2 regions of the Luteimonas sp. A534 genome follow, and region 1 is predicted to be linked to the other one. Evidence: predicted binding sites of a transcription regulator. Region 1 holds the regulator's gene; the other holds the start of a gene.
The links. The regulator sigma-54, encoded in region 1, starts transcription at its own class of promoters, with help from an activator protein. The targets are predictions, from matches to a motif close to TGGCACGNGCNTTGC.

Region 2: glnA (type I glutamate--ammonia ligase) is a predicted target of sigma-54. The motif match lies at 1,893-1,907, and genes of this name have one in related genera.

Annotation. Positions count from the first base shown of each region.
Region 1 covers NZ_JBSVRR010000003.1:399,596-403,453, forward strand. Annotated here, with positions in the region: gene hprK (HPr(Ser) kinase/phosphatase) at 1-695, opposite strand, end outside; gene ACW5F0_RS10055 (PTS sugar transporter subunit IIA) at 692-1,168, opposite strand; gene hpf (ribosome hibernation-promoting factor, HPF/YfiA family) at 1,193-1,522, opposite strand; gene ACW5F0_RS10065 (RNA polymerase factor sigma-54) at 1,631-3,067, opposite strand; gene lptB (LPS export ABC transporter ATP-binding protein) at 3,101-3,820, opposite strand; gene lptA (lipopolysaccharide transport periplasmic protein LptA) at 3,820-3,858, opposite strand, start outside.
Region 2 covers NZ_JBSVRR010000005.1:134,484-138,341, reverse strand. Annotated here, with positions in the region: gene ACW5F0_RS12470 (DUF4377 domain-containing protein) at 8-835, opposite strand; gene ACW5F0_RS12465 (undecaprenyl-diphosphate phosphatase) at 900-1,694, opposite strand; gene glnA (type I glutamate--ammonia ligase) at 1,969-3,378, shown strand; gene ACW5F0_RS12455 (N-acetylmuramoyl-L-alanine amidase) at 3,742-3,858, shown strand, end outside.

The sequences.
Region 1 (3,858 bases):
CGCAGGTACTTGTTCCGCTTCACCGCGGTATCGCCGAACATCTCGCGGATGTTGAGCACGCCCAGGCCGCGCAGTTCGAGCAGGTCCTGCAGCAGCTCCGGGCAGGTGCCGTCGAGCACGTCGGGCGCGAGCTGCGCGAACTCCGGCGCGTCGTCGGCAACCAGGCGGTGGCCTCGGGTGACCAGTTCCAGCGCGAGCTCGCTCTTGCCGGTCCCGGACTCGCCGGTGATCAGCACGCCGATGGAATAGATCTCCATGAACACGCCGTGCAGCGTGACCCGGGGTGCAAGCGCGCCGGCGAGGTGGTACTGCAGGACGTTGTAGAGCTCATGGCCGCGGCGTTGCGACGCCCAGAGCGCGATGCCCGATTCCTCGGCCATCTTGACCAGGTCCTCGGGGCAGGGCTGGCCCTTGTTGACCACCAGCGCCAACGGGCTGAACTGCAGGATCTTCTCCAGCGTTTCCCAGCGCTGCCGCGGCTCCAGCCCATCCAGCCAGGCGAGCTCTTCGCCGCCGAGGATCTGCACCTTGTTGGGATAGATGATGTTGAGGTAGCCGGCCAGCGACGGCCGTCGCGATACGGCGTCGACCGATTCCAGCTGCCGCGACGCGCCGGCCTGGCCGGCCAGCCAGCGCAGCTCCAACCGGTCCTTGAGCTGGTCGAACAATCCCTGTGCGGTGACGACCGCCCTCATCCCGACCCTGTCCGCCGGGGGGCGTCGTTCTGCAGCAGCAGGGCGCGCAGCGCGGCGATGTCGGGTGCGCCGCGCACCGACTCCCGGAAACCGGCGTCGGCGAAGCGGCCTGCGAGTTCGGAGAGGGTGTCGAGGTGCTGCTGCTGGGCGTGGTCGCCCGGAACCGCCATCGCGAAGACCAAGTCCACGGGCTCGCCGTCACGGGCGTCGAAATCCACCGGATTGGCCAGCCGGAGGAAGGCCGCCATCGGCTCGCGGCAGCCATCGCTGCGGCAGTGCGGAATCGCTACGCCGCGGCCGATGCCGGTGCTGCCGACCGCTTCGCGCCGGCGCAGGCCATCCGCGATCGCCGGGGTCAGCGCCGGCGAGCCGCCGCCCAGCAGGCGGGCGGCGACATCCAGCACCTGGTCACGGTTACCGGGTTCCACCACTTGCACGATGCGGCCGGCGGTGAGCAGGTCGGTGTAAGGCATCCCCCGGGCCTTCGATCGCCGGCTTCAGCCGAACTCGCCGTCGCGCACCGGATTCCCGCCGCGACGGTGCTGGTCGATCATCTTCTTCTTTTCCTTGACCAGCATGCGGTCGAGCTTGTCGGCGAGGAGGTCGATGGCGGCATACATGTCGGCCGCGCGGGCGTCGGCGTGGAGAGGTTTGCCGGCGACGATGACCGTGGCTTCGGCGCGATGGTCGGGCTTGTCGATGCTGAGCTGGGTGCGGACCTGCAGCGGTGGATCGTAGAGGCGCGACAGCCTGCCAAGCTTGGTTTCAACGTAGTCGCGCAGGGCCGGGGTGACGTCCATCTGCTGGCCGTGGGTCTCGATGAGCATCGCAACCTCCTTTCTCCGTGGGGACCACAGCATCGCGCATGGCGGCGCGGTGGTTGTCACGGACAGGTTAACCCAGCCCCCCGGGGGCGGGAAGCGGCCACACGGAGTTCAGGCGATGCGCACGCGTTCGTGCGATGACGGGATGTTCAGTGCTTCGCGATACTTGGCGACGGTGCGTCGTGCCACAGGGACACCGCTGTCCTTGAGCCGGTCCGCCAGGCGCGCGTCGGACAGCGGCTTGCGCGGGTCCTCGGCTTCGACCAGGCGGCGGATCATGTCCTGGATGGCGATGCTGGAGGCCTCGCCGCCGCCACCGGTGTCGATGCCCGAAGCGAAGAAGGCACGAAGGGGAATGGTGCCCCGCGGCGTGTGCACGTACTTGCGCGACACCGCCCGGGAGACGGTGGATTCGTGCATGCCGATCTGCGCGGCGACTTCGCGCAGCGTCAACGGGCGCAGTGCCTGGCCGCCGAACTCGAGGAAGCCCGACTGCTCCCGCACCAGGCAACGGACCACCTTGAGCAGGGTTTCGCCACGGGCCTCGATGTTCTTCAGCAGCCAGCGCGCCTCCTGCAGGCGGCCGCGCAGGTAGCCTGCATCGGTGCCTGCGGTGTGCTGCAGCATCTGCTCGTAACCGCGGTGGATGGTCAGGCGGGAATGGCGGCCGCCCGCCAGCGTGACCCGCCAGACGCCGTTGTGGCGCGCGATGCTGCAGTCGGGAACCACGTAGGTGTCGTGTGGCATGCCCCCGATGCCGGCGCCCGGGCGCGGGTCGAGGCCGCGGATCAACTGCAGCGCGGCGACCGCATCCTCCCTGCTGCAGCCCAGCGCCTCGGCGACGCCATCGGTGCCCAGCTTGGCCAGGCGCTCGATCAGCGTCGCCACCGCGCGGCGGGCGACGTCGCGGCCGGGAGTGTCTTCGGGCAGGGTGTCGAGCTGCAGCAGCAGGCACTCGCCGAGGTCGCGTGCACCCACGCCGGTCGGGTCCAGGCGCTGCACCGTGCGCAGCACCGCCGCGATCTCGTCCTCGTTGCAGCGAAGCTCCGGTGCCAGTGCCTCGGCGATCGCGGACAGCGGTTCGCGCAGGTAGCCGTCATCGTCGATGGCGTCGACCAGCGCCACGCCGATGGCGAGCTCGCGTGGCGACAGGTGGCTGAGGTTGAGCTGCCAGAGGAGGTGGTCGCGCAGGGTCTCGGACTGGGCGATGCGCTCGGAGGCGTCGCCGTCCTGGTCGTCGCCGCCACCACTGCCGCCACCGCTACCGTAGCTTTCGTCCCAGGCGACGTCGCGGTCGTCGTCCCAGGCGTCCTGGGCGGCATCGTCGTTTCCGTCTGCGCGGGCGTCGTCGCCGTGGGATCCGGAGGCCTCATCCGCAGACGACGGCGGAGCCGTTTCGTCCCATTCCAGCAGCGGATTGCTCTCGACCGCCTCGGTGATCTCGAGCTCTAGCTCGGGCATCGAAAGCTGCAGGAGATGCAGGGCCTGGCGCAGCTGCGGCGTCAGTACCAGGTGCTGTCCCAGCGATGTCTGCAGGCGAGGTTTCACGGTGTCCCCGATCAGGCGGGGGCGCCCGCCGGCTTACAGCCGGAAGGAATCCCCCAGGTAGACCCGGCGCACGTCCGGGTCGGCCAGCAGCGCGTCCGGAGCCCCCTGCGCGAGCACGCTGCCTTCATTGAGGATATACGCGCGGTCGCAAATGCCCAAGGTCTCGCGGACGTTGTGGTCGGTGATGAGTACGCCGATGCCCCGGTTCTTGAGGTGGCGGACGATGCGCTGGATCTCGCCGACGGAGATCGGGTCGACGCCGGCGAAGGGTTCGTCGAGCAGGATCAGGCGTGGCCGGGCCGCCAGCGCACGTGCGATCTCGACCCTGCGGCGCTCACCGCCCGACAGGCTGGCGCCGTTCTGGCCGGCGACGTGGGTCACCTGCAGTTCGTCCATCAGCGACTCGAGTTCGTCCTCGCGGCCCTTGCGGTCGAGGTCCTTGCGCAGTTCGAGCACCAGCTTGATGTTGTCGGCCACCGACAGCTTGCGGAACACCGAGGGTTCCTGCGGCAGGTAGCCCACGCCCAGGCGGGCGCGGCGGTACATGGGTTCGCCGGTGATGTCGCGGCCGTCAAGGACGATGCGCCCGGCATCGGCCGGCACCAGGCCGACGATCATGTAGAAGCAGGTGGTCTTGCCGGCGCCGTTGGGGCCGAGCAGGCCGACGACCTCGCCGGCGTCGAGCGTCAGCCCGAATTCGCGCACGACTTCGCGCTGGCGGTAGCGCTTGCGCAGGCCTTCGGCGACCAGCATCAGTTGCCGCCCTGGTCGGCCTTGGCGCCCTTGGGAAG
Region 2 (3,858 bases), on a different contig from region 1:
CTCCCGCCTATTCGGCGGCAGCCACCTGCTCCTGCTCCACCACCATGTCGAGCACGTGCACCACGGCCGATGCGTCGGCCGGCACGTTCTGGCGCTGGTAGCGGTCCAGGCGCAGCACCGTGCGCACGCCGGGCGTGTGTTCGAAGCCTTCGATCTCTTCGTACATCGGCCCCCATTCGCCGCTGCCCTGCTTGAGGCCGCTGTCGTCGTAGTGGATCTCGCGGACCTGCAGGCAGCGATACTCGGGCATCAGAGGATGGTGGCAGTCGACGCGCTCGGCGGCGACTTCAAGGAACACGCGCTCGGGCTCGCCGCCGTGGCGGGTGCGCGCGGTCGGCGCGCCGATAAAGACCAGGCGGTCGCCCAGGCCGTTGGTGAGCGCAAGCCGCGGTGGCTCGCCGCCGTCGAGCGCGAGCGCATGGCTGCCCGACAGCCGGGTGTGGGCCTCGCGCTCCATCGCCATCAGTGGTTCCGCGCAGGCCATCTGGGTGCTCACCATCGGGCCGAAGGCGACGGCGTCGGCTTCCAGGTTGAAGTCGCCGCCCATGCGGTTGCAGGCGTTGGACACCGAAATCCGGCCGTCGGCGAAATCAAGCTGCAGCGCGGCGTCGGTGTTCGCGAAGAGGGCGTCGATGCGGCTGCCATCGGCGGCCGTCGCGGCGTCGAGCTGCCAGTGGTGGGCGCCGAGCATGGCCGCGAGGTCCGGTGCGGGCGCGGTGCCGGGCGCCGCCGGGGCCGCGGCGGGCGAGGGTGTCGCGGGGGGCGCGGCGTCGTTGGTGCCGGGCGAACAGGCGGCCAGCGCGAGCGGCAGGACAAGTGCGAGCAGTGGCTTCATGGTGTGACTCCGGGGCAGGGACCTGGGTTAACGCGCAATGCGCGGGAACGGGGTTGCGTGGACCTCAATCGCCCACCGGCAACCACAGCAGCAGCGCCGCGCCGAGCAGGATGCGATACACCGCGAATCCGGTGAACCGGTGGTGTTCGATGTAGCCGAGCAGCCATTTGACCACCATGAAGCCGGTGATCGTGGCCGCGGCGAAGGCGATGCCGACGTCGGCCCAGGCTTCGCCGCCCAGCCCGCCGTCCATCGCGAGCTCGAGGAAGGTGTAGGCACTGGCCGCGAACATGGTCGGGATGCCGACCAGGAACACGAATTCGGCTGCGTCCCGGCGCCGGCTCAGGCCGGCGAGCATGGCGATGAAGATCGCCGCCGCCGAGCGCGAGGTGCCCGGGAACACGCCCGCCAGCACCTGCGCCAGGCCGACCAGGATGGCGATCGTCCAGGTGACGTCGGTGCCGTCGGGGCGGCGTTCGGCCAGGCGTTCGGCGACGATCATCCACACGCCGCCGATCACCAGCGCCCAGGCGATCGGCGTGACCGTCTCCGGCAGCTCCCAACCCAGCAGCCGCACCGGCAGGCCGACCGCGGCGGTGACCAGGAAGGCGACTGCGAGCTTCATCGCGTAGTCGCGGTTGCGGGCGTCGCCCAGGCCCGTCACCAAGGCGGTGATGCGCTCGCGGAACACCAGGGTGATGGCGAGGATCGCGCCGGCCTGGATGACGATGTTGAAGAAGTCCGAGCGCGCGCCCAGCCAGCGCTGGGCGATCAGCAGGTGGCCGGTGCTGGAGATCGGCAGGAACTCGGTCAGGCCTTCAAGGATGCCCAGGAGCAGGGCGGCCAGCGGGTCGGTCATCGGTCAGGATCCAGGCGGTGGTCGTGCTGTGGGTGGGGAGGATGGCCACAGGCCGGGCGGCCGCGGCGATCAACGCGGCAGCATAGCCGATGCCCTGGCCGCACCCGTTTGGTGCGATATATCTTGGATCCGCACCTGATTGGTGCAGTGCGGGGCTGCCGTCCCGGTCTGCCCCAAGGAATTCAATCACCTGGGGCATGGCACGGCGCTTGCGATACTTCCTCCCCGACACCCGGGCGCGCCCGGGACCCATCCTTGAGCACCGGAGCCCTCCATGTCCCTCGACACCGTTGAAAAGCTGATCAAAGACCACCGGGTCGAATTCGTCGACCTGCGCTTCTCCGACATGCGCGGCGTCCAGCACCACGTCACCTACCCGGTGTCGGTCATCGAGCCGGCGTTGTTCGAGGACGGCAAGATGTTCGACGGCTCCTCGATCGGCGGCTGGCGCGGCATCCACCAGTCGGACATGGTGCTGCTGCCCGATCCCGGCACCGCCTTCCTGGATCCCTTCACCGCTGACCCGACGATGGTGCTCACCTGCGACGTGCTCGATCCGACCACGATGCAGGCCTACAACCGCGATCCGCGCGGCATCGCGCGTCGCGCCGAGGCCTTCCTCAAGTCCAGCGGCATCGCCGACCAGGCCTTCTTCGGCCCCGAGCCCGAGTTCTTCATCTTCGATTCCGTGCGCTATGCCAACGACATGGGCCACACCTTCTTCCACGTCGACTCCGAAGAAGCCGCGTGGAACTCCGGTCGCGAGTACGAGGGCGGCAACACCGGCTATCGGCCCGGCGTGAAGGGTGGCTACTTCCCCGTGGCGCCGCTGGACTCGCTGCACGATATCCGCGCCGAGATGTGCAAGACGCTGGAGCAGGTCGGCATCGAGATCGAAGTGCATCACCACGAAGTCGCCAACGCCGGCCAGTGCGAGATCGGCACCAAGTTCAGCTCGCTGGTGCAGAAGGCCGACGAACTGCTGACCACCAAATACGTGGTCAAGAACGTCGCCCACCGCAACGGCAAGACCGCGACCTTCATGCCCAAGCCGCTGGTCGGCGACAACGGCAGCGGCATGCACGTGCACCAGTCGCTGGCGAAGGGCGGGACCAACCTGTTCTCCGGCGACGGCTACGGCGGCCTGAGCCAGACCGCGCTGTGGTACATCGGCGGCGTGTTCAAGCACGCGCGCGCGATCAACGCCTTCACCAACGCGAGCACCAACAGCTACAAGCGCCTGGTGCCGGGCTTCGAGGCGCCGGTGATGCTGGCGTACTCCGCGTCCAACCGCTCCGCGTCCTGCCGCATCCCCTACGTGTCCAATCCCAAGGCGCGCCGTGTCGAGTTCCGCTTCCCCGATGCGATGAACGCCGGCTACCTGACCTTCACCGCGCTGATGATGGCGGGCCTGGATGGCATCCGTAACCAGATCGACCCGGGCGGCCCCAGCGACAAGGACCTCTACGACCTGCCGCCGGAAGAGGCCAAGGGCATCCCGACCGTCTGCCACTCGCTCGACCAGGCGCTGGAAGCGCTCGACGCCGACCGCGAGTTCCTCAAGGCGGGTGGCGTGATGAGCGACGACTTCATCGACGCGTACATCACGCTGAAGATGAAGGAGGTCACTGCGTTCCGCTCGGCGACACATCCGTTGGAATACCAGATGTATTACGCGATCTGACGCGGGGCGCTGGGGCGCCGAGGTGCCGGGGGCCAAGGCCCTTGAGTGCTCATGTCCCCCGGCGCTGGCCTGCGGCCATCGCCTCCTCCTTCACTTCGCTCTCAAGGGCCTTGGCCCCCGGTGCGCAGCAATACGCAGTGGCCCCAGGAGCAAAGCCGGTATCCCGCGCACCTGCAGCAACGCCGAGCCCCGTCGTGGCCGGGAGGCCTTCGCGGGGAAGTAAAGGAGGAGGCATCCGCCGCCAGGCGGATGCCGGGGGACATGAGCCGCGAAGGCCTCCCGGCCGCGGCGGGGCCCCTCAGGTCACGGCGCCGCTTCTTCCGCCACCTTGCATTGCCTGGCCATCAGAGGTTCGATTGCCGCATGAACGTCAAACCCCTTGCGGCAGTCCTTTGCCTTGCCCTGCTCGCCGGTTGCGCCCACCAGCCGCCTCGCAATCCGATGGCGACCTGGGTGCCGTCGCCCAACCACGACGAACGA